Zobellia alginiliquefaciens: one gene and its partner. The protein of the gene in region 2 interacts with the protein of the main gene of each other region in a pairwise test. Links are inferred from orthologs where the notes say so. Each region holds a gene or a part of one and is shown on either strand. Other genes may lie near its edges.

Evidence for each region.
Region 1: the proteins of rpe (region 2) and eno interact in binary tests that used the Escherichia coli proteins (3 or more experiments, as listed by UniProt). The link is inferred for Zobellia alginiliquefaciens from one-to-one orthologs.

Annotation. Positions count from the first base shown.
Region 1 is NZ_CP119758.1:1,011,618-1,023,983, forward strand. What follows is about bases 9,379-12,366. They hold eno (phosphopyruvate hydratase), read right to left. Parts: upstream 11,525-12,366; coding sequence 10,232-11,524; downstream 9,379-10,231. Other genes in these bases: P0077_RS04245 (glycogen synthase), read right to left, coding at 9,379-10,099; carA (glutamine-hydrolyzing carbamoyl-phosphate synthase small subunit), read right to left, coding at 11,644-12,366. In the rest of the region: P0077_RS04205 (sensor histidine kinase), read right to left, coding at 1-838; P0077_RS04210 (DUF4907 domain-containing protein), read right to left, coding at 842-1,171; P0077_RS04215 (Kelch repeat-containing protein), read right to left, coding at 1,241-2,236; P0077_RS04220 (DUF4270 family protein), read left to right, coding at 2,478-3,791; BamG family beta-barrel-assembly machinery protein, read left to right, coding at 3,775-5,028; citrulline utilization hydrolase CtlX, read right to left, coding at 5,037-5,969; P0077_RS04235 (dimethylarginine dimethylaminohydrolase family protein), read right to left, coding at 6,114-7,028; P0077_RS04240 (citrate synthase), read right to left, coding at 7,147-8,433; more of P0077_RS04245, read right to left, coding at 8,564-9,378. UniProt on the Escherichia coli protein: Catalyzes the reversible conversion of 2-phosphoglycerate (2-PG) into phosphoenolpyruvate (PEP). It is essential for the degradation of carbohydrates via glycolysis.
Region 2 is NZ_CP119758.1:3,116,036-3,129,217, forward strand. What follows is about bases 7,901-10,890. They hold rpe (ribulose-phosphate 3-epimerase), read right to left. Parts: upstream 9,741-10,890; coding sequence 9,060-9,740; downstream 7,901-9,059. Other genes in these bases: P0077_RS13105 (hypothetical protein), read right to left, coding at 7,901-8,002; P0077_RS13110 (YpdA family putative bacillithiol disulfide reductase), read right to left, coding at 8,101-9,081; P0077_RS13120 (adenosine deaminase), read right to left, coding at 9,832-10,851. In the rest of the region: P0077_RS13080 (heavy metal translocating P-type ATPase), read left to right, coding at 1-1,849; P0077_RS13085 (TonB-dependent receptor), read left to right, coding at 1,972-4,350; P0077_RS13090 (hypothetical protein), read left to right, coding at 4,371-4,880; P0077_RS13095 (response regulator), read right to left, coding at 4,881-5,525; P0077_RS13100 (tetratricopeptide repeat-containing sensor histidine kinase), read right to left, coding at 5,515-7,443; more of P0077_RS13105, read right to left, coding at 7,508-7,900; P0077_RS13125 (tRNA (cytidine(34)-2'-O)-methyltransferase), read right to left, coding at 10,981-11,433; P0077_RS13130 (VF530 family protein), read right to left, coding at 11,442-11,681; P0077_RS13135 (sigma-70 family RNA polymerase sigma factor), read right to left, coding at 11,914-12,777; P0077_RS13140 (polyribonucleotide nucleotidyltransferase), read right to left, coding at 12,942-13,182. UniProt on the Escherichia coli protein: Catalyzes the reversible epimerization of D-ribulose 5-phosphate to D-xylulose 5-phosphate.

The DNA of each region.
Region 1 (12,366 bases), 2.1 Mb from region 2 along the record:
TTTTTACCATAGTTTTACCTTGGTAGTCCGTTCCGTATTTAAAGGCATTTTCAATAAACGAAATAAATAATAGCGACGGAATAATTTTATTGGAATCGTCTCCCGAAATTTTTAAGAACACATTTTCACTATCGGCCAATCTTAACCTTTGTAATGCTACATAACTCTTTATGTACTCTATCTCCTTATCCAACGGTACCAAATCTTTATCCGCCTCATAAATCATATATCGCATCAGTTCTGATAAATTGATAATTGCTTCGGAAGTATGCGGTGATTTTTTTACCGATAACGAGTAAATAGTATTGAGAGAATTAAATAGAAAATGTGGGTTCAACTGAGTTTTTAAGAATTGAAGCTCTGATTGTACTTTTTCCTTTTCGACCGTCTTGCGAAGATTCTCGTTTCTTTGCAGTTCCGTATACACACGGAGCATAATGGCAAAAATGTAGGGAACAGCAAAACTTACCACTGGCATTAAAGAAAATCTAAACGGGCCCCTAGCTTCCCTATGCTCCTTCATGCGTTCTACAAAAGGGGCCAAGTTTTTGGGCATTTCCGGAGGAAATATATTATGAAGTCCATAACTAACGGCAAACAACAACACAATAGAAATACCTATATAGGTTTTCATTTTATCCCTAAGTAAAAAGTTAGGGACCAAATAATAATAATTGAAATAGAATATTGCCACAGCCATTACCCATTTAACAACGATATTAAACGGTATGGACCTTGACTCCAGGAAAAACGGGTATACTATTAACCCAAAAACCGCACACCATAAGAAGGTATGTACCAACCATTGTGGCAAATATTTTCTTTTGGAGGCGTTCATTTTTTACTGATTTTGAATAGTAATATTCAGATTTTTGAGTTCAGAAACGGTTATAAACGGAGCTTCGCCTTTTTTTATTTTTTTGAGAACCTCATCACCAATCAATTGAGCCTCTTTCTCTGTTTTAAACGGTAATTCTCCTTGAATTGCAGGTATAAACTCTTGTTTTACCAGAATCTTATCGGCATGTAAAATTTGATATCCAAATCCTTCACCTACTTCTATCACCTCTGAATGAAGTCCTTTTTGCTTTGCTTCCCCAGCGCTAAAGTTAAATGCAATATAAGCAACGACTGCGACCAATACTGCCAATAAAAAGTGAATTTTTTTCATGATATATCCAATTAAAAAATGGGGCAGACTTAAAAGTACTGCCCCATAACTAACTCAAATAACTATTTTTTAATCTTCATCATCGTATTCATCAAAAGGAAGAAACTCATATAAATCATCTAAATAAAGGCTACCTGTTCTACCTAGGCCAACCACGGCTCTAGATCCATTAGAAAATGCTACGCCATCTTGTCTTGTAGTGCCTTCAAAACTAGTTTTCAACTCCCAATCATCCGTACTAGGGTCATATTGCCAAACAGAACCTAAGGTTCCTCCAGACAGACCACAAGCAATATAACCGTAGCCGTTTAACGTAAAGCCTACTGCATTGCTTCGTACTATACTATAATCATCTTCCTCGTCCAGGTCTAATTTTTTAGTCCAACTTTCAGTTGCGGCATCAAAGGCCCAAAAATCATTAAGGTAAATTCCGTTAGATACGCCGGTGCCTAAATACACTTGGTCACCAATAGTAAAAGTTGTAGCCGCTCTTCTTTTATCCCCACCAAAACCAACTAGTTCCGACCAAGAATCCGTATTTGGGTCATATTTCCAGAAATCCTTACGATCATTTTCCCCGTCATATCCCGTACCGAAGTAGCCAAAACCGTTCATTCCGAAAGCAATTGCACTTCTTCTTGCCGTAGAAGGCAAAGAAGCTATGGCCTGCCAAGAATTAGAATTAGGATTATAAGAGAAAAAATCCCCCAATTCATCCAATCCATCATATCCGGAACCAATATAACCTGTACCATCAATCTGAAAACCTACGGCGGCATTTCTAGCGCTTCCTATAAAATCTGCTTTCTGAGACCAGAAATCACCATCCATATCATAGGCCCATAAAGAAGTAAGGTAGTCATCCCCATCATACCCCACTCCAGAATACCCTATGTTACCAATAGTAAAAGTTGATGTGCCACTACGGGGGCTACCATCAAAAACAGACCTATCTACCCAGTTACCCAGATACTCATCATCGTCATCACTAGAACAACTTACCAATGAAAAAATCATTGTGCTAAAAATTGTTACCGTCCCTATATAGTACTTGAATCCTTTCATGCGCTTCTTCTATTTTGTTCGCCAGTTAATTTTCATCAAAACTAGAACACGGTTCCCACCCATGAAACCGAAATAGATGAAGCCACTTATTTAACACATGAACATGGCTTTTTAATCTACCAAAACCATTTTCTATTTAATAGCTAAAATTCAGGTATTCGTCTCATAACTATGGGGTTTGGTCTATTCTGGTTTTTATGCCCTTACCTGCACAATACATTTACGCTCAAATTATATGGATATGAAAATTACATTGGCCATCCTTGTTTGCCTATCACTCCTAGTTTCATGCAGTACCGATGCGGTTAACGATTCAGATTTTGAAGCAGGAGACATTTTTACCGATAGTGATATACGCGTGGTTCAACTAGATACCATGACCGTAGATTTTTCTACTATGAAGTTTGATAGTGTAGATACGTCACAGTCCGTTCGTATGCTCCTTGGCAAATACAAAGACCCGGTTTACGGAACAGTCAAAGGAGCAAGCTTTATGGAATTTATACCAAGTTCATATTTTATTGATACAGATGCCGAATTTGATAGTATAACTTTTATCCTTAGGCCGGACAACTACTATTATAACGATACACTACAATCTAGCACCCTTCATATTAAGGAGTTGAGTGAAGCCTTAAAACCGGAAGATGGAGTTAATTTTTATAATACCAGTACAATAGATTTTTATGAAGAGGATTTAGGTGAGCTCACCTATATCCCAAGACCACTCTCAACAGACTCCCTTGAAGTAAAACTCTTGGACACCTTTGGTTTTAGTCTATTTGATAATTTTCAGCAGAAAAAAATTACCACTTATGACGAGTATAGAAATTCCTATTACGGTATAACCATTCAACCGGATGATACCGATGATGGTCCTATAATAGGTTTTTCATTACTCTCCACCATGAGGCTTTATTACAGTATTGCAGGTGAAGAGGAGCGCACCCAGTCTTATACAGACTTCACAATTAATACTACAAGTTCACCCGTTCCATTTTTCAATCAGGTTTCTGCTGAGGAACCAAATGAATATTTAAAGTCATTAACTGACCAAGAAACGAACCTTCACAGCACGGAAACCGATAATCTAAGCTTTATACAATCTAGCATAGGCATTGCAACTAGATTAGAATTTCCTAATATAAAATCTGTATTTGACATTCAAGGAGAAGGCACCCTTCTTGATGCCTCCCTTAAAATTTCGCCTTCGGTTAATAGTTATGACGACTTATTGACCTTAAGAGATACGCTATCTGTATTCGTGGTCGACCAAAACAACGAGCTTACCAGTCAATTGTTTTCAACAGATGGCAGTGTAGCACAGGCAATTTTGAACCGTAGCAATCAAGAGTTTAATGACATCTATTACGAGTTGCCCTTAAGTGGTTATTTAGAGGGATTGATTTCTACTGACCAAGAATCATCCGACGCCCTGATTCTATTACCAAGCGATTACAATTCGACTGTGGACCGTTTTGTTCTCAATACAGATATAAACTCTCAAAGTACCACACTTGAACTTACTTATGCGATTTATGACGAAGATGAATAATGCTTTACTGTTTTCCGTGTTTATACTTTTAATCCACGTGTCGGCACAAGCACAATCCGAAGGTTTAACCAGCTCTCCATATTCATTATATGGCCTTGGAGCTATAAACCAATCTAGCATTGGGCGTACCAACGGTATGGGGTATACTGGAATCGGCCTTAAAACTTCAAACCAAATAAACAATCTAAACCCCGCAAACTTTGCTTTGATTCCTAAGGGCTCATTTTTTTATGATGTTGGAATAAAAGCCGAATACAATCAATATAGCAACAAAGCGGATAGCGAAACAAAAACAACCTTTAACTTCTCCAATTTAGCCATGGCCTTTAGGGTAGCTGAAGGATTGGGCGCAGGAATCTCTCTTGTACCCTACAGCGAAATGGGGTACTCACTTATTGGAATTACATCTAATATTGAAGGAACGGAAGAAACCTTTGAAAGTAACGTAAACGGAATTGGAGGTTTAAGCGAGCTTAAGTTTAATTTAGGATACAGCGTTATGCCAAATTTCAGATTTGGCGCCAATGCCTCCATACTCTTTGGCAACATTGAAGAAAGTGAAGCTTTTGTTCTAAATCAAAGTACATTTAGCTCTGAGGAAACCACAAACTATTCCGGTATTCGCTTTGGACTAGGTATGCAGTTTGATGTGACCGATAATTTTACTATTGGTAGCACCGTTCAATTTCCTACAAGCTTAAAGGGTAACATAAAACGTTCCATCACCAAAAGCTTAGATGGCACGGAAATTACCGTAGAAGATGGGGCAAGTGATACTTCCGAAAATTTCAGCATGCCTCTAGAAGTAGGCTTAGGTATAAGTACAAACATCTTTGATTCCTTTACCGTGAGTGCAGACTACAAAAAGAACTATTGGGACGCCACAGGACAAACAGAAAGTTTAGGAAGTTATGCAGACCAAGACATTTACGCCATTGGCCTGGAGTATGTAAAAAATCCTACCAGCTATAAATACGCCGATCGTATACGCTACAGAACAGGTTTTAATTATGACAATGGATACCTTGCCATTAATGGGCAAAAAGTAGACGGATATAACCTTACAGCAGGCATTGGCATACCTATAGGACAGGGTCAAAAATCTATGATGAACCTATCTTATAGCTATGGCTCCAAAGGTCAGATTCAAAATATATTGATAAAAGAAAACTTTCACCTATTAACATTGAATTTTAGCTTAGAAGACCTTTGGTTCCAAAAGCGAAAAATTAATTAGAATATCTTCTATTTTGACCGTGGCAGAAAAACCTCGGCCATCATGCAACGTGCACTACCTCCACCACAAGTTTCAATAGTTTCTAAAGAACTATGAATAATTTCGCAATGCTTTTCAATAGCTTCAATTTGTGACGGAGTTAGACTATGATATGCAGATGAGCTCATTACTAAATAACGCTTTTCATTCCCTCCCAAAACCTGGAGCATGTTACCCGCAAAATGATGCATTTGCTGTTCTGTAATGGCAATTACTTCTTTCCCATCCTGTTTCAGGTGATCCACTACGTTTTTCCGCTCTTTTTTATCATCAATGGTATCAAGACAAATAACAGAAAAGTCTTCTGCCAAACACATCATTACATTGGTATGATAAATTGGCATTCGCTTACCTCCTACCGATTGGTTGGCCGTAAAAATAACCGGCGAGTATTCAAAATCTTCGCAAAACTCAATGAACAAGCCTTCATCCGCCCTATCAGAAAGAGCACAATAGGCTTTGTTATTCACCCTATCCAATGCCATGCTACCTGTAGCTTCTAGAAACACATTTTCTTCTTCCGCCGATGTGTAATCAACTACGTTTTCTATGGTCAAACCATTTTCCTCAAGAATATCCAAAATATCCTCACGTCTTTCACTGCGCCTGTTCTCAGCGAACATAGGATACAACCCTACCGTACCGTTTGCATGAAATGAAATCCAATTATTAGGAAATATAGAATCTGGAGTATCTGGCTCCTTGGTATCTTCAACTACAACTACGTTCACTCCTTTTGAACGTAAAATCTCTACAAAAGCATCAAACTCCTGCTGCGCTTTCTCATTGATCGTCGTATTCTGAACATCTATATCTTCTTGAAAATAATTGTTTACCGCAGTCTGTTCGTTCATTCGGAAATTGACCGGGCGAATCATTAGTATGGTGTTCGTAATCTGCATAGGAAACTCATTTAAATTTAGGCAAAATTAGGACTTTTAAAACGGTATGACCTAGTATAAATTGGAAAATAAGAAAAGGGGAAACTAGACCTATAAAGTAATTTCAGACCTTCTAAAAATTGGATTTTAGTATATTAAAAAGTACTACTCACGAACTAGTGGCAAGGTGCTACACCGTAGAAGACCTTCTTGTTTAGCAATCTCGCCATAGGGAATCTCTTCTACCGTAAAACCTTGCTCCCTCAGCCAATTATTAAGGCGTGTAAAGTTCTTTTCTGATACTATTACTTCCGGAGAAATAGAAAATACATTACTAAACATTTGATACATTTCATCCGGTGAAATCTCAAAGACATTTTCTTTTCCGAAAAAATCAACCAACCATTGATATTCTTCTTCTACCAAGAATCCGTTTTTGTGCAAAATAGCTTTTCCTTTTCCCAAGGGCTGAAAGCAACAGTCTAAGTGCAACGCATTCTGTTTTGCATCGGAATTTGATTTCCTCAGTTGGAATGATTTTACTTTTTTATGAGGAAATTGTTCTGTAATATAATCAACGGCAGCTTGATTTGTTCTTGCCGTAATATAACTAGCATAATCTTCTGCCGTATAGGTGCCGATAAAAATATAATCCCCCCAAGGCATAACATCACCACCTTCTACATGCACTTCTTCGGGCGGATGTAAGATTTGTTGTTCTTTAATTTTATCCAATACGTGAAGAATGGCTTCAACCTCTTTTTCTCTATCGGGTAAAATATTGGCTATAATAAGTTTGTCTTCTATGACAAAGGCGATATCCCTGGAAAAAATCTGATTACAATCAGTTAAGACTTCGGGTCTATAAACCTGAACATCATATTTACGAAACACCTCTGCAAAAGCATCCATTTCCCGAATCATATCCGCTTCCTGGGGGTATGTCCCCGCCAAAATGTGTTCCAATGATTTAGGGTCGTAGGCCTCCTCTGGTTTAGGTGTTGGGCCGCTACTTTTTGCAGTACCCAAAACCAATACCTTTAACCTTGAAATTTCATCGTTAACGTGAAGCTTAAGCATAACCTTTTTGCCGGCAAAGATAAGAGAACCAAATCGTGGACCACAACTATTTAAGAAAAAAGAAGTCCTTTCTTAAGAATCTCAAGAAAGGACTTTTTTTATAATTATTTACTGGTGTTTATCTTAAATCTACGTCTACAAAAGGACGAAGCGTTTCACCAATATAAACTTGTCTTGGTCTTCCTATTGGCTCACCGCGCAAACGCATTTCTCTCCACTGCGCAATCCAACCAGGTAGACGGCCCAATGCAAACATAACAGTAAACATTTCTGTAGGAATGCCCAGTGCACGATAAATAATACCCGAATAGAAATCTACATTAGGATATAGTTTTCTATCTACAAAATATGGATCTTCCAAAGCTTCTTTTTCCAAACCTTTGGCAATGTCCAAAATAGGATCATCAATACCTAAATTTCCTAAAACATCGTCTGCTGCTTTCTTAATTATTTTTGCTCTTGGATCAAAGTTTTTGTAAACTCTATGACCAAAGCCCATTAATCTGAAAGGGTCTGATTTATCTTTGGCTTTCGCCATATATTTTTTTGTATCTCCACCATCCTTTTCAATAGCCTCAAGCATTTCTAATACCGCTTGATTTGCTCCTCCGTGCAATGGCCCCCATAAAGCTGAAATACCTGCCGAAAGGGAAGCAAAAAGACCCGCATGGGAAGAACCGACAATTCTTACCGTAGAAGTAGAACAGTTTTGTTCGTGATCAGCATGTAAAATTAACAACTTATCCAAAGCTGCTATTACCAAATCGTCTTTTTGATAGTTCTGATTAGGTCTCTTGAACATCATTTTATGAATGTTCTCTACATAGCCTAAAGTGTCATCTCCATAATCTAGAGGCAATCCTTTTTTCTTTCTAAGCGTCCAAGCAACAAGAACCGGGAACTTAGCTAAGATTCTAACAATAGCGTGATACATATCCTTATCGGACGAAACATCTACCGTAGAAGGGTTAAAGGCAATTAACGCACTCGTTAAAGAAGACAATACACCCATTGGATGTGCGGATTTTGGAAACCCGTCCAAAATCTTTTTCATTTCTTCGTCTACATGAGACTCGTCCTTAATATCGGCATGAAATTTTTCTAATTCGGTCTTGTTCGGTAATTCGCCAAAAATCAAAAGATAGGCAACCTCTAAAAAATCGGCTTTTTCGGCAAGTTCCTCAATGGAATAACCTCTATATCTCAAAATACCTTTTTCACCATCTAGAAAAGTTATGGCGCTTTCACACGAACCCGTGTTCTTATATCCTGGATCTATTGTTATCATTCCGCTTGTGGACGACCGTAAACTCTTTATATCTATGGCGAGTTCATCTTCTGTGCCCTTTATTACCGGAAAATCATATTTGTTACCGTTATACTCTAAAGTAGCTTTATCTGACATTTTTGAATTTTACTTAAAATTGAAGTGGATGTAAATTTACGGAAAATGTAACATCTTAACAATGTTGTTTTTTCGTTTAATTAATAATTAACAATGATTTCATTAGTTGTTGTAGAAAAACCAAACTATACTAGAGAACGTATAATTTTGAATAGTATTCATCCAACGATTTTTCCCAAGTAAAGCGAACCTTCTCGGCATTACTTTTTATTTTTTTCCATTTAGGTTTATCGTTCTCCCAAAGGTCAATGGCCTCACTAAAATTCTTGACCATATTCTTAATTTTTTCATCATAGGTCATTCCATCAAAGGCAAAACCTGTAACATGGTGCTCAACCGTATCTTTCAGACCTCCCGTATGATGAACAAAACAAGGGTTACCGTTACGCATGGCTAACATTTGACTAATTCCGCACGGTTCAAAGAGACTTGGCATACAATACAAATCTGATTCTAAGTATATGGAATCTATTAAGTCTTCCGATTGTCCATTAGTGAAAATAAAATTTTGATGTTTATAACTCATTCCCCTAAAAAACTCTTCATAATCCGGATCCCCTGTTCCCAATAGCATAAAAATACCATCTACCTCCCGCAATCGCTGGAGCATTTGCTCAAAAGCCTCTGGAGAACGTTTAAAAAAGTAAAACTTCTGCTCGGTTAATCTGGCCACGCTCGAAACTATAAACTTAGGTTTTTCCGTTACGTACAACATAATTTTCTCCCCTGTATGAGCCAGAAAATCAGCTTTGTATTTTTTAGACTCATCTTGCAACCAACCAAATAGCGCCTTTACCGTATTTCGGTAAAGTCGACCCTTATCGGCCTTTCTAATATCATTATAATTGGATGCGTTTAAAATACCTATAAGACGACCTTCATTATTTGCATGTTGCAAATCTTTTTCCAGACTTTCTCCTCCCACAAATTCAGGTCTTGCACTTGGCAACATAACATCTTCTTTATAGGATGGAGATACGGTATGAACCGAATCTGCCAAGCGTATACCCACCGCCATAAGATTAATACAATCTTGGTAACGTGGGTCCTTTAAAGCGTCATGATCTAACTGTAGCTCTGGAAACCAATTATGCATAGAGGCATAATTATCATAGAACGGACGTATACCTTGAATTGCCAAATTATGAATACTGTACACGTAGCGCATTTTCTTCAATTCATTATATCTAGGATGATATGTCTTTAGGAATAATAACGCACTGGCATGCCAGTCATGCATATGAACAACATCTAAATCTCCAAAAGCGCCCATCTTTATGGCTTCTGCAACTGCAGTACAAAAGATTATGTACTTTATAAAATCCGTAAAAAAGGGTTCAGTTGGGTCATCATGATAAATATGTGCTATACCTCCTTCCTGAATTTCCGGATGATGAATTACATAATGTATTATGTTTGGACATTCTCTTTTACCAACCACCTCGTACAGTTCAGCCACATAGCTAGTTCCCCTTAGCTGAAAATTAAGATTTGTTCTAAAAGTGCCATTAAAATGAAGTCTTGAATACGAAGGCACCACTACCTGAACTTTATCTCCTCTTTTAGAGATATGCCTAGGAACATCGCGTACAACATCGCCCATCCCCCCAGCTTTACAGTTAGGTATACCATCATTTTCAGCAGCAACAAAAAGAAAATTATTCATGCGAGACGTTGGTTAGAAGTTTGTTAAAAAGATAGGCAAACTTTGCGATTACTCAAAAAAAAAAGCCCTTCGAATTCGAATTTTATCGAACGAAGGGCTCCTTTATTAATCACTTTATAATAGTCTATAACACTATTTAATCTTAAATGCTTTATCCTGAGGATAATAAGCCGTTTCACCAAGTTCTTCCTCAATACGAAGCAACTGATTGTACTTGGCCATACGATCCGATCTTGAAGCCGAACCTGTTTTTATTTGACCTGTATTCAATGCTACTGCCAAATCTGCAATTGTATTATCCTCTGTTTCACCTGATCTATGGCTCATTACAGATGTATACCCTGCATTTTTAGCCATATTTACAGCTGCTATAGTTTCTGTAAGCGTACCTATTTGGTTTACTTTTATTAAGATGGAGTTTGCAATACCATTTTCAATTCCTTTAGACAAACGCTCTACATTTGTAACAAAAAGATCATCTCCAACCAACTGAACTTTATCACCTACTTTTTCAGTCAAAGATTTCCAACCATCCCAATCATTCTCATCCATACCATCTTCAATTGAGATGATAGGGTATTTGGCACTTAAATCTGCCAAGTACTGAGCTTGTTCTTCAGAAGTTCTAACCACTCCTTTATCTCCTTCAAATTTAGTATAGTCATATTTACCATCAACAAAAAACTCAGCTGAAGCACAATCCAAGGCAATCATAATTTCATCGCCCAATTTATAACCTGCATTCTCAACTGCTTTTGCAATAGTATCTAGAGCATCTTCAGTACCCCCTGCTAAGTTAGGCGCAAAACCACCTTCATCACCAACAGCTGTACTTAATCCTCTATCATGTAAAACTTTTTTAAGATTATGGAAGATTTCAGTTCCCATTTGCATGGCATGTGAAAAACTTTTTGCCTTTACCGGCATTACCATAAATTCCTGAAAAGCGATTGGCGCATCTGAATGAGAACCACCATTAATGATATTCATCATTGGCACAGGCAAAGTATTTGCACTAACACCACCTACATAACGGAACAAAGACAACCCTAATTCATTAGCTGCTGCTTTAGCTGCTGCCAAAGACACACCCAAAATAGCGTTAGCACCCAACTTTGATTTATTTGGAGTACCATCCAAGTCGATCATCACTTGATCAAGAAGGTTCTGCTCAAAAACAGACATTCCCAAAATCTCCTCAGCAATAACCGTATTTACATTTTCTACCGCTTTAAGAACTCCTTTTCCCATAAAGGTATTGCCACCATCGCGAAGCTCTACTGCTTCATGCTCTCCTGTTGACGCTCCAGAAGGAACTGCCGCACGACCCATTACTCCATTTTCAGTAATTACATCAACCTCTACCGTAGGGTTTCCTCTTGAATCTAAAATCTGACGTGCGTGTACACTTAATATGATACTCATAAATATTATTTTTTGTTTGGAATTCTCTTAAATTTCAACAGCTGCAAATATACAAAACCGTGCAAGTAATGCATTGTACGGCGCAACTATATTACCGTAATTATAACGATTACTTAACCTTATGCCATAACGTTTGAATTTTTCTCGATCAAATCAAAGAATTGATCAAACAAATACTCAGCATCATGTGGTCCTGCACTGGCTTCCGGATGGTATTGCACCGAAAAAACATCTTTATCCTTAATTCGGATACCCGCTACGGTTTGATCATTTAGGTGAACATGTGTTATTTCTAAATTCTCATTTTTCTCCGTCTCTTCCCTATTTATAGCAAAACCGTGGTTCTGAGAGGTAATCTCACCTTTACCCGTAAGTATGTTTAAAATAGGGTGGTTAATCCCCCTATGACCATTATGCATTTTATAGGTAGATACCCCGTTTGCCAAGGCAATTATCTGGTGCCCCAAACAAATACCAAAAACAGGCTTCCCACTACTTATCATCCCCTTTGCTGTCTGTATAGCATCGGACAATGGTTCTGGATCTCCTGGGCCATTAGAAATAAAATACCCATCTGCACCCCAAGCTTCCATTTCTTCAAAGGAGGCATTATAAGGAAAAACCTTTATATACCCGCCTCGCTTAGCAAGGTTCCGTAAAATATTCTTCTTAATACCTATATCTAAGGCGGCAATTTTCATAGGTGCATTTTCATCACCATAGAAATAAGGCTCAGAAGTTGAAACGCTTGAAGCCAGCTCCAAACCTTCCATACTTGGTACCTTTGCCAATTTTGTTTTTAATTCTTCAATATTATCTACATCTGTAGATATCACTGCATT
Region 2 (13,182 bases):
TTTTACGCTTTTGTTGGCCGGTATGGCAATGGATTATTTTAAAGTGCCATTCTTTCAGGGTTGGGTTCGCCTTATTTGGTATGTAGCGGCCTATATTCCTGTGGGTTTTCCCGTTATGAAAATGGGCTGGAACGCTATTTTAAAAGGACAGTTTTTTACGGAATTTTTTCTAATGACCGTAGCTACTGTAGGTGCTTTTGTACTGGGGGAGTATCCAGAAGGCGTCACGGTAATGTTATTTTATGCTGTTGGCGAACTGTTTCAAGATGCGGCCGTGTCTAGGGCAAAAGGCAATATCCAGGCCTTATTGGATGTCCGGCCCAAAGAGGCGCGAGTTTTTCGCAATGGGGAGTATGTAACCGTAGTGCCGGACAAAGTCAAAATCGGGGAAAAAGTTCAGGTACGTGTAGGGGAGAAGATACCCATAGACGGCATCTTGCTTTCGGAAAAAGCAAGTTTGAACACGGCTGCCATTTCCGGGGAAAGCAAACCCACATCCGCTATTAAAGGAGCTAAAGTATTTGAGGGCAGCATCAATTTGGATGGTGTGGTGGAAGTGGAAAGTTCCAAGGAGTTTAAGGATAGTTCCATTGCCCGTATTCTAGATATGGTTCAGAATGCTACGGCTAGAAAATCTAAGACCGAACTTTTCATTAGAAAATTTGCTAGGATTTATACACCTATCGTAGTGTATTTGGCAATTGCACTTACCTTGTTGCCCTATTTTTTCGTAGAAACATATGCTTTTCAGGATTGGTTGTACCGGGCATTGGTGTTTTTAGTGATTTCATGCCCTTGTGCGCTGGTCATCTCTATTCCCTTGGGATATTTTGGGGGATTGGGTGCGGCATCTAGGAATGGTATTCTGTTTAAAGGCGCATCGTTTTTGGATACCATGACCAAGCTGAATACCATAGCGATGGATAAAACGGGAACGGTGACCAAAGGGGTGTTTAAAATCAGGGATATTGTATTACATGGAAATGGACAAAATGAAAGCACAATCACCCAAAATGAGCTAATGAACTACCTCGCAGCTCTGGAGTCACAATCTACACACCCGATAGCCAAAGCCATAATGGACTTTCATTTGAAGGAAGATTTAGGGTTTAGCGCAACGGAGGTTACCGAAGTAGCCGGCATGGGGCTAAAAGGTACCGTTAACGGTAAAACGGTCTTTGCAGGTAATGAAACTTTATTGACTGCTCATGGCATAAGAGTACCCGATACTGCATTGGCTATAGCGGACAGTTTAGTTGTGATAGCTATTGATGATGCATTTGTGGGGTATGTAACCATTGCGGATGAGTTGAAGGACGATGCCGGGCAGGCCGTTCTGGAAATGGAAAAGACGGGTGTCACCAATATAATAATGCTTTCCGGTGATACGGATGCCATCACTCAAGCGGTAGCAAAAAAACTAAATATAAAAAATGCCAAAGGCGGCCTCTTGCCCGAAGACAAACTGAACGAAGTAGAGCGTCTAAAAAAGAAGCCTGGAGCTACTGTAGCGTTTGTAGGAGATGGAATTAATGATGCGCCAGTATTGGCAGCTAGTGATGTGGGTATCGCAATGGGTGGTCTGGGCAGTGATGTAGCCATAGAAACGGCCGATATTATCATACAGACCGATCAGCCCACCAAAGTGGCACAGGCCATAGAAATAGCAAAATCCACAAGGCGTATCGTTTGGCAGAATATAGCTCTTGCATTTGGTGTCAAAGCTATTGTTCTGCTTTTGGGTGCTTCTGGTATGGCTACCATGTGGGAGGCCGTTTTTGCAGATGTGGGTGTGGCATTGTTGGCAATTCTTAACGCAGTGCGTTTACAGCATATGAAATGGGATTGAGTACAGCGTGTAAAGGCATAGAATTCAGCGGTTAGAACGATTGTTAAAATTGTTAAATTGATGTTATTGAGTTCGGTCAGATACTTTTTTTATGCACTTTTATATTCCAAACAACTTTTACCATGCATCTAAAATTTACCACTACTTTTTTACCACTTCTTTTAACGCTTTTTCTAGCGAATATTAGCCAGGCTCAAAATGGAGAGATCGAGATTACAGGTACGGTCGTGGAAACCGGCGGACAGCCCGTGGCATTTGCTACGGTACTGATTGGCGATAAAGCCACACAAAAAGGAATTACGGGAACCACCACCTTAGATGATGGTACTTTTAGTTTAAAAACGGATGCAGAGAACTTCTTCGTTGAAATTAGTTTTATAGGCTTTGAGAAAAAAAGATTTGATAATCTCGTGTCCGCAAACGGTAAGATAGATTTAAAGGAAATAACACTGGCAGCAGATGCGCAACAACTTTCTGAAGTTGTTGTAGCAGGTGAGGTGTCACGAACACAGTTTAAGTTAGATAAACGTGTTTTTAACGTAGGAAAAGATATTAGTAGCACAGGCGCTAGTGCATTGGAGGTGCTGAACAATGTACCTTCCGTAAATGTAAATATCGAAGGGCAAATTAGCTTACGCGGAAGCCAAGGGGTACAGGTATTGATAAATGGAAAACCTTCTATTCTAACCGGAGAAGGTGGGAATGCCTTGGGTACGATTACTTCGGATATGATAGAACGGGTAGAGGTGATTACCAATCCATCGGCGAAATATGATGCGGAAGGTACCTCGGGAATCATAAATATCGTCATAAAGAAAGAAGAACGGGAGGGCCTTAACGGTTCAATTAGTTTAAATACGGGGTCTCCGGACAATCATAGCTTTGGTTTAAGTCTCAACCGCCGTACAGAACGCTTTAATCTCTTTAGTCAACTTGGAGCGGGATATAGAGAACTTCCGAACGATGTAGAAAATATCAATCGGGATTTGACCGATGGTTCATCTATAGCCTCCGTAGGTGAGGAGTTTAGAAATGAGGAGTTTTATAATATCATTCTCGGTACGGACTATTACATCAATGATAATAATGTATTGACCCTTTCAGGGAATTTTGCCTATGAAATAGAGGACCAGCCCTCACAAACCAATTATGAATCTAGGGATGGGGACAACCAATTAATTTCGGAATGGGAACGTACGGAAACTACCGAAGCAACAAATCCCAAATATCAATATGAACTTCAGTATAAAAGCGATTTTAAGGACCATGAAGACCATGATCTTTTATTCAGTGCTTTGGGTAATTTCTTTGGAAAAGACCAGTCTTCGGATTTTGAGGATTTCACTATTTCAGGGGATGATCAAGATGCTGTTCAGCGCACGCGAACCGAGTTTAAAGAAGCGGAGTATACGTTTAAATTAGATTATACCAGACCCTTTACCGAAGAATGGACTATGGAAGCTGGGGGGCAGTATGTGATGAACGATGTAAGTAACGATTATGAGGTGCAAGACCTGATAAGCGGTGCTTACGTGTCCGATACCAATTTAACCAATGTATTTGAATACGACCAAAAGGTGTTTGCCCTTTATGGAACAGGAGCTTATGAAGGTGAAAAATGGGGCATAAAGGCTGGGGTACGTATGGAACAGACCAACCTTAACACCTTACTGAAAAATACGAACGAAGCGAACGAGCAGAAGTATTCCAATCTTTTTCCTAGTGCGCATACCTCATATAAGTTTACCGATAAAGTTTCTATGCAAGCGGGTTATTCACGAAGGGTGTATCGCCCGGATTTATGGGATTTGAATCCGTTTTTTAATATCAGAAATAATTTCAATATCCGTCAAGGTAATCCAGATTTACAACCAGAATTCACCGATTCGTACGAGGTTACCAGTATTTTTATTCTTGAAAAAGCATCCTTGAACGCCAGTGTTTATCATCGTTATACTACAGATGTAATTGAGTCTATCAATACATTGGAAGGAGACGTGAATATTAGCAAACCAGAGAATATCGGAACCAACAAAGCAACAGGTGTGGAGTTCAATGCAAAGTATAGTCCGCTAAAATGGTTTACCGCAACTACGGATTTAAACTATAACAGATTTGTAAGAGAAGGGAGCCTCGATACCCTAAATTTCGATTTTAATGCGGATAGATGGTCTGCTAAACTTATGGCCAAAATTAAAATGCCCGCCGATATAGATTTTGAAGCAACCGGTAATTACCAAAGTAGCTATGAGACCGTACAAGGAAAAACCAGTGACAACCTCTTTCTGGACCTTGGTGCTCGCCGAAAAATCCTTAAAGGTAAAGGTGTGGTTAGTCTAGGCGTTAGGGATGTTTTTGCCTCACGGGTACAAGAATCCGAAATTACCCAAGATACTTTTTCAACATATAGTCGTAGACAAAGGGGCAGGTTTATTACATTTGGCTTTAGCTATGGTTTTGGTAAAGGTGAAGCCATGGAGTATTCGGGAAGAAGAAGGTAAACCAACAAACCAAACCAACTATGGGAAGAAAAACAGAAGAAAAGATGCGTACCTACCACAGGTACTTAGGCTTTTTCTTGGCAGGAATAATGGCCATGTACGCTATAAGCGGTATTATTTTAATTTTTAGGGATACGGATTTTCTTAAAAAAGAAGTTGCCGTAGAAAAAACAATAAAACCTAATATAAAGGCAGAAGATGTTGGCAAGGCTTTGAAGATTAAACACTTTAAAGTAGAAAAAGAGGAGGGAGGAACTGTTTATTTTGAAGGCGGAACCTATGATAGTCAGACTGGATTTACCACATACACTCAGAAAAATTTACCTTATGTTTTGGGAAAAATGACCAAAATACACAAAGCAACTTCTAGTCAGCCTTTATTTTTCTTGAATATTTTCTTTGGTGCGGCACTGCTATTCTTTGTAATATCTGCTTTTTGGATGTTCAGACCTAGTGCTCCTATATTCAAGAAGGGTATTTATTTTGCCCTTGGCGGACTGGTACTTACCCTTATTTTACTGTTTGTTTAATTAGGAGTCCAGAAGCCCAATTTTAATGGCATGTTTGGTAAGACCTGCTAAATTTTTCACCTGTAATTTAGAGATTAAGTTCTTACGATAGCTCTCTATGGTGTGCTTGCTCAGGAAAAGTTCATCTGCAATTTCTTGGGTAGTATATTCATCCGCAATGAGTTTAAGTACCTCTTTTTCTCGGTCGGTTAGATGAACTTCTTCTTGTTTTTTATTTTCGAACATAGCGTCTGTATAGACACGTTTTACTTCTTGTGAAAAGTATTTTTCTCCTTTAACTATAGTTCGCATGGCAGCTAGGAGTTCGTCCTTTTCTGCATTCTTCGGAACATAACCGTCAACATTGTTTTGAATGAGTTTCTCGATCATTCCTCCATCAATATGCATACTTACCACTAATGTTTTTAGGGTAGGGTATTTTTCTTTTACAATACGGTTCAGTTCAATACCATCCATTTCCGGCATGCTGAGGTCGGTAATGAGCAAGTGAAGTTCATTGGCCCCGTTAATGTCTAGATATTTAACCACCTGCGCACCATTTTTAGCCGTAGTAGCTACTAAAAATTCAGGGGCATCGTTTAAGATGCTCAGTAAACCATCTATAAACATTTTATGGTCATCTGCTATGATGAGGTTATATTTCATGTGATATTTTTTTTATAGGTATTTCAATAGCTATTACGGTTCCTCTGTTGGGTGTTGAGTCTATGTGAAGCGTGCCGTTAAGTTGGGTGATTCTACTTTGTATATTCTCAAAACCGATACCGTGGTTCGTTGCTGTGGTGTCAAAACCTTTGCCGTTGTCTTCAAAAAGTAAGGATAGTTCATGGTTTAAAAGACTCAGGTGAAGGTCTACTTTTGAAGCTTCCGCATGTTTTAACGTATTGGTCATTAACTCCTGTATCATCTTAAAAAGTTCCATTTGGACCGTATCGTCAATCGCATTAATATCCACTTCAGGATGTGGGTGAAAACCTATTTTTAGTGTTCCGCTACGCGAAATAGAGGCAATATATTCCCGTATCAAATCGGAAAAAGCATTTTGTCTAAACTTTTTGGGAATCAGCGTGTGTGAGATGTCCCGTACCAATTGATATGTCTCGTCCAATTGTCCGTTAATATCTTTCCATCTATCGGATTCACTGGTCATGGAAGCTACTTGCAACTTTATTCCGGCAAGGTTGCCACCAATACTATCATGTAGTTCTTGGGCAATTCTTTTCCGCTCTTCATCTTGCCCATCAATAGATGCTTTAATAAGGTTAAGTTCTTGTTCCTGTTTTAGCGTAGTAACCTTTTGTTGATTAATTATTTCTTGCTTTTTGTTCAATTCGCTTTGCGTCTGTATCTTTTGATAGTAGACATAGAGTAAAGCGATTATAGGAATTAGAATCACGAGGAAACCAATAAGAAATGCTTTTTGAACGGTCTTCTGCCTTTTGAGTTCTGCAGCCTTGATGAGTTGGTCTTCCTCAAGGCTGGAAATAGCCTTTTCTTTTTCTAGAGTTTCATATTGAATTTCTAGTTCTTTTATGATTTCCCGTTGTTGTTTGGTATTTATTTGATGGTTGACACCGGACAATTGGGTCATTACCGCGTACGCATTTTTATAATCATCTAACTTGGCAAAACTCCTGGCCTGTATCATCAAAGCTTCTTTTTGAAACTGAAGGTTTTCGCGATCTATGGCGTTGATATAGGCAAAACTCAATGCAATATTTGCGGTTTTGTACATTTCCTCTTTATAGTACAATTTGGCCAAGAGCAATGAGCCTTCAAAATAGATAGCGGTAAAATCACGGGCCAAAGCTTGATTCCTAACGGATTCATACCCTTGAAATGCCTTTTCATAATCTTGTTGTGCTTCGGCAAGTTTGGCTAAATTTAATTTAGCCGATAATTCTTTTTCTGCATCTTTAAAGTCCAACGCCATGCGCAATGCCTCTTCGTAGTCTGTACGGGCAAGGTCATATTCTTGTTTAAAAAGATGGGCATTACCCATGAGAAGATGGGCTTGTATGGTCAGTTTTGGAAATTCTGTTCCATAATTCAATACGGCTTTGGTAAGCACCACTAGCGCTTTATCCGTTTCTGATTTTAGGATGTAGTTGTGTGATAGACCTATTTTATTCCGGTATTGAAATTCAGTGGAGTTCGTAGCTTCTGCATCTTGAAGCCCTTTTATATGCCATTCAATAGATTTGTCTAAAAGGCCATTAAAATGATTTCCGATGCCTAAAAAGTAATGTGCTTTAGCATAGTGGAACGTTTTTAAGGAGTCCGGTTTTTGCCAGTTGCCCAATTCTTTTACGTAAAGATTGCCATAGTGTAAAATGGAATCCGTGTTGCCTCTTGTAATATGTTCTTCCATTAATTGCTCAAATATGGAAAACCGCTGATTTCCAAACTCGGCATATTTTAAAGCTTCGTAATGTGATTTTAACGATTCTTCCTGATGGGTTGGAATGGTCGAAAAAGTGATGCGTGGCGGTGGGGCATGCAAGTCTTTCCCAGATTCTTGGGCATGCAGATTTAAAGCGCCCAACAGAATAACTGTTGCCAATAAACAGTAGATGTGCAACAAACGGAAAAAATAGGATTTATGTTTTGTTTTCAGCGGTATGGTTTTATCCTGGTAAATAGATTCGTTTTAAATCGTTTCCTTCCAATTCAACAACTTTTTTCTCTATATATTTTATGAGTTCGGGACAATCCGTTTGGTAATCATCGCAAATTACGGTTTTTGATTTTCCATTCGTAGTCAAGGTCACGATAAGTTGACTGTTACATGAGGTTTCTGAACCATAGTGGGTTTTCAGGTTCCAAAAACCTTGAGCTTCTAGCTTTTTGAAAAAGCCTAAAGTTTGTAAACTGTCTAAAAAAGTCTGACTATTTTCATTGTAAGTTGCCGTTTCAAAATTGGACGAAATACCGGGAATATGCGAGATTTTGTTCTTTACGATTTTAAACGAATCAAAATGAAAAGCCCCGCGTTGAACTAATAAAGAATATTGGTTGACTTTACTTAAATGCGATAAATCTTTATTTTCAACTGATTTGTTATTGAAATAAATGGCGAAAGCCAGACAGATGAGCAGGAGTTTTGGGTAGATATATTTCATAGTTCAGGTTCTTTAGTGGTACAAATGTCATGTTTTGCACCACCGAAAAATATACCTGTAACCGTGAAATGTTACCCCCTGAAAACAGGGGTAAGTAGTTATGTAGTGCTAATCTCTTTTTCCTTTAGAATGGAGGAAATTATCATTTTAGCATGTATTCTAGAGTTTTCAATAAACCATTTATGGGTTTCCATACCACCGCAAATCACACCGGCCAAGTAAATGCCGGCAACATTGGTTTCCATGGTTTCTGGGTCATATTGAGGTAGCTTCTTGGCGTCTTCTGAAAGTTTAATACCCATATGGGTTATAAAATCAAAATTGGGCATGTAACCGGTCAAAGCCAATACAAAGTCGTTCTGAAGGGTAACCGTTCCTTCTGGAGTATCAATTACAATTTCACTTTGCCGCACTTCCGTTAATTTCGAATTAAAGTAGGCTTTAATACTGCCCTCCTCAATACGGTTGATTATATCAGGACGAACCCAGTATTTTACCCTGGGGCCAACTTCGTCACCTCTAATAATTAAAGTAACCTCGGCACCTTTGCGGTAACATTCTAAAGCAGCATCAATAGCCGAATTACTGGCGCCTACAACAGCCAGTTTTTGACTGGCATAAAAATGCGGGTCTTTGTAATAGTGAGCTATCTTAGGTAAGTCTTCTCCCGGTATGTTCAGCGTATTTGGTAAGTCATAAAATCCGGTAGCCACAATAACTTTGTCCGCGGTGTACGTATTTTTTGAGGAAACGATCGAAAATCCATTCTGTGTCTTTTCTACGTTTTTCACTTTTTCAAATAGCCTTATATTTAAATCATTGGAGGTAACTATCCTTCTGTAATATTCTAACGCTTCATTGCGTTTAGGTTTTGCCTCTGTGCTTATAAATGGAATGTTATCTATTTCCAACTTTTCCGAAGAAGAGAAAAACTGCATGTTCTGCGGATAGTTGAACAATGAATTTACGATAGGGCCTTTTTCAAGAATCACGTAGTTCAATCCATTTTTTTGGGCTTCAAGGGCACATGCTATTCCTATAGGTCCTCCACCTATAATTACAACTCGAAAATGCTCCATCTATCCGTAGATTTTTTAAGTTCTTGAATTGTTTTCGTTGGGTCTTCGGTCTTAAAAATAAAGCTGCCTGCCACAAGAATATCCGCTCCTGCTTTTATAAGGGCTTTGGCATTTTTGGAATTTACCCCACCATCAACCTCAATCAAAGTAGAGGCATCGGATTCTTTAATCAATTCCTTTAGGTTGTGTATTTTTTCGTACGTATTCTCTATAAAACTTTGTCCGCCAAAACCAGGGTTAACACTCATAATGAGAACAATGTCCAAATCTTTGATTATATTTTTGAGCAAGTTAACATTGGTATGTGGGTTCAATGCTACCCCAGCTTTCATTCCTTCCGCCTTTATAGCCTGTATGGTTCGGTGTAAATGCGTGCAAGCTTCATAATGAACCGTAAGGTGTGTTGCGCCCAATTCAGCAAAAGTTTTAATATAGCGGTCTGGGTCAACAATCATTAAATGCACATCTAATGGCTTAGTGGCATGCTCAGCAATTGTTTTCACAACTGGCATGCCGTATGATATATTAGGAACAAAAACGCCGTCCATTATGTCAATATGGTGCCAATCAGCATCACTGTTGTTTACCATTTCTATATCGCGCTGTAAGTTGCCAAAATCGGCCGCTAGAAGAGAAGGTGCAATTTTTGTTTTGCTCATTTTGTGTCTGTTAAAAAGAATTTATGCAAAAGTAGTGAATTGTGTTTTTACGAAGTAACGCATACCGGCTAAAGAATAACACCGTACGGAGTTAGTTGTTTTTCAGATATTCGTCGATCTCTTGTAAATAGCCTTGTTTTTCTTGTTCCGATAACCAACTTGCCTTAAACCCATTTTTTGCCAGTTCCGCAATTTGCGACTTCGATAAATTTAAGGCCTTGGTTATTTCCCAAAAATTTTCGTTCATATACCCGCCAAAATAAGCAGGGTCATCAGAGTTGATAGTGACCAGTAAATTGTGTTCCATCATGGTGGGCAGTGCATATTCTTTTAAATCCTGAATAACTTTAAGCTCAAGATTGGATAAGGGGCACAGGGTAAGTGGCATTTGCTGCTCAACTAGTCTTTTTACCAAATCAGCATCGTCCAGACAACGGTTGCCATGGTCAATTCTGGTGACTTTTAGGAGGTCTAGCGCTTCCTTAATATATTCCGAAGGGCCTTCTTCGCCCGCATGGGCTACCGTTAAAAAACCTTCGTTAAGGGCCTTTTCAAAGACCCGTTGAAATTTAGAAGGCGGGTTGCCCACCTCCGAAGAATCCAATCCTACGGCTACAATTTTATCTTTATGGGGTAAAGCCTGTTCTAAGGTTTTAAAGGCCGAAGCTTCATCTAGATGCCTCAAGAAACTCATAATTAGCCTGAAACTTATGCCCAATTGTTTTTGACCGTCTTCTAGTGCATTGTAAATTCCGTTTAAAACGAATTCAAAAGGAACGTTACGGTCCGTATGGGTTTGAGGGTCAAAGAAAATCTCTACGTGTTTTACGTTTTGCTCATGAACTTTTGTCAAATACGCCCAAGTAAGATCATAAAAATCTTGCTCCGTAAGTAGAACAGAAGCCCCTGCATAATAGATGTCTAGAAACTCTTGAAGATTATTGAAACTATAGGCTTGTTTAATTTCGTCAACATTGGCATATTTAATTTTAATGTTATTGCGTTTTGCAATCTTAAACATAAGTTCAGGTTCAAAAGAGCCTTCAATATGTAAATGGAGTTCGGTTTTTGGCAATCCTTGAATAAAGGAAAGCATTTCAGAATCTTTCATAGACAAACGCGTTAAATTTTTGAATACCAATGAGATACTTCAAGTTAATCGTTTTTTTATAAATATCGACTAATTTAAAATTTAGTATGGTCAACTAACAGTCGTAATGGAGGGTGATTACTTTCTTCTTTATTGGATGTTCTTAAGCCCTTCATAGACCGCGATACCTACGGCATTGGCTAGGTTTAAACTTCGAATGTGTTCACTATAAAGTGGAATTTTATACAAACTGTCTTTGTACGAAGATACCAAGGAGGAAGGTAAGCCTACGGATTCTTTGCCAAAAACAAGAAATTGACCATCCTCAAATGGAATGGACCAGTGATTTTTAGTGCCATGACTAGAAAACAATATTAGATTTTTCTCACCGTGTTGCGACAAAAAGTCGTCCAGACTTTCGTAAATGTGTACCTCTAAATGGGGCCAGTAGTCAAGTCCTGCACGTTTTAAGCGTTTGTCGTTTAATTCAAAGCCAAATGGTTTAACGAGATGTAAGGTAGACCCTGAGCCAAGTGCCAATCTGCCAATATTTCCGGTGTTGTTGGGTATTTCGGGTTCTACAAGTACAATGTTGAAGGGCATATAACAATCTATTTATGAAAAGATTTCAAATATAACTGTTCTACCTTGGTTCGGGCCCATGGTGTACGCCTTAAAAATTTTAAAGACGACTTAATTGTAGGGTTGCTTTTAAAACAATTGATGTTTATACGTTCTGCCAATTCTTCCCATGAGTATTTTTTTCTCAACTGTTCCAATATGTCCACTAATTTTACACCGTGTAATGGATTGTTAGGTTGGGTGTTGGATGATTTTTTTTCGGATTCCATAGTGGTACTTTAAATGTGTGATTCTTGTTATTTTCCATCAGGCCCATTAAATAAAGGGCTTGTGGGTGATTGTACTATATATTATAAATGAAAAAACTCCGGTAATCAGCCGGAGTTTATTCATCAATCAAAAAACGAACAGTCATGATAAACTGTTGTTGCTTTTAAAATTACAATATATATGCCAAATTTCCAATTTAAGGAATATTTAACGTGCAATTTTATGGTGTTTTTAACCTAAATAGGTCTTAAGGATTTTGCTTCTAGAAGTATGTTTTAATCTTCTAATAGCTTTTTCTTTAATCTGACGAACTCTTTCTCTCGTTAGGTCAAAAGTTTCACCAATTTCTTCCAATGTCATAGAATGTTGCCCGGCAAGACCAAAGTACAAACGGATAACGTCTGCTTCTCTTGGAGTTAGAGTTTCTAAAGCGCGCTCAATTTCAGTACGCAAAGATTCGTGCAACAATTCTTTGTCAGGATTTGGAGATTCACCACTACGAAGTACATCGTAAAGGTTAGAATCTTCACCGTCAATAAGAGGCGCATCCATAGATACATGACGACCAGAGTTTTTAAGCGACTGCTTAACATCTGCAACCGTCATATCCAATTCTTTTGCAATTTCTTCTGGTGAAGGCATACGTTCGTGTGCCTGCTCTAGAAAAGCAAAGGTCTTGTTAATCTTATTGATCGATCCAATTTTGTTCAATGGCAAACGTACAATACGAGATTGTTCCGCCAAAGCTTGTAATATAGATTGACGAATCCACCATACTGCATAGGAAATAAATTTAAATCCCCTCGTTTCGTCAAATCGTTGTGCGGCCTTAATAAGGCCAAGGTTACCCTCGTTAATTAAATCGGGTAAAGTAAGTCCCTGGTTTTGGTACTGCTTAGCTACCGATACAACGAATCGAAGATTGGCCTTTGTTAGTTTTTCAAGAGCGACCTGATCGCCTGCCTTGATACGTTGTGCCAATTCTACTTCTTCATCTGCTGTAATCAAGTCTACTTTGCCTATTTCTTGCAAGTACTTGTCCAAAGATGCGGTCTCCCTGTTGGTGACCTGTTTTGTGATTTTAAGCTGTCTCATGTAAATAAATTAGGTTCAGTTTGCATAGACTGCATATACTTATACGTAAAAAACATAGAAATGTTACAATTGGGTGAAAAAAACTTTACTTTTTAGATAAGTCGCATAAAAAAGCCTCAACTTACTATGTTGAGGCTTTAAATATGTATTAAAGAAAAGAGTGTTTAGTCTCTTCTTGGCTTACGATCACGGTTGTCTCTACCACCTCGTCTGTCATCTCTACCACGACCACGATCTTTATCGTTACGTGGTGGTCTTTCTACAAAACCTTCAGGTTTTGGTAAAAGAGCTTTTCTAGAAACCTTTTCTTTACGGGTTCTTGGGTCGGTACCTAAGTACTTCACATCAAAAACGTCACCCATGTTCACAACATCGGAAACATTCTCGGTTCTTTCCCATGCCAAT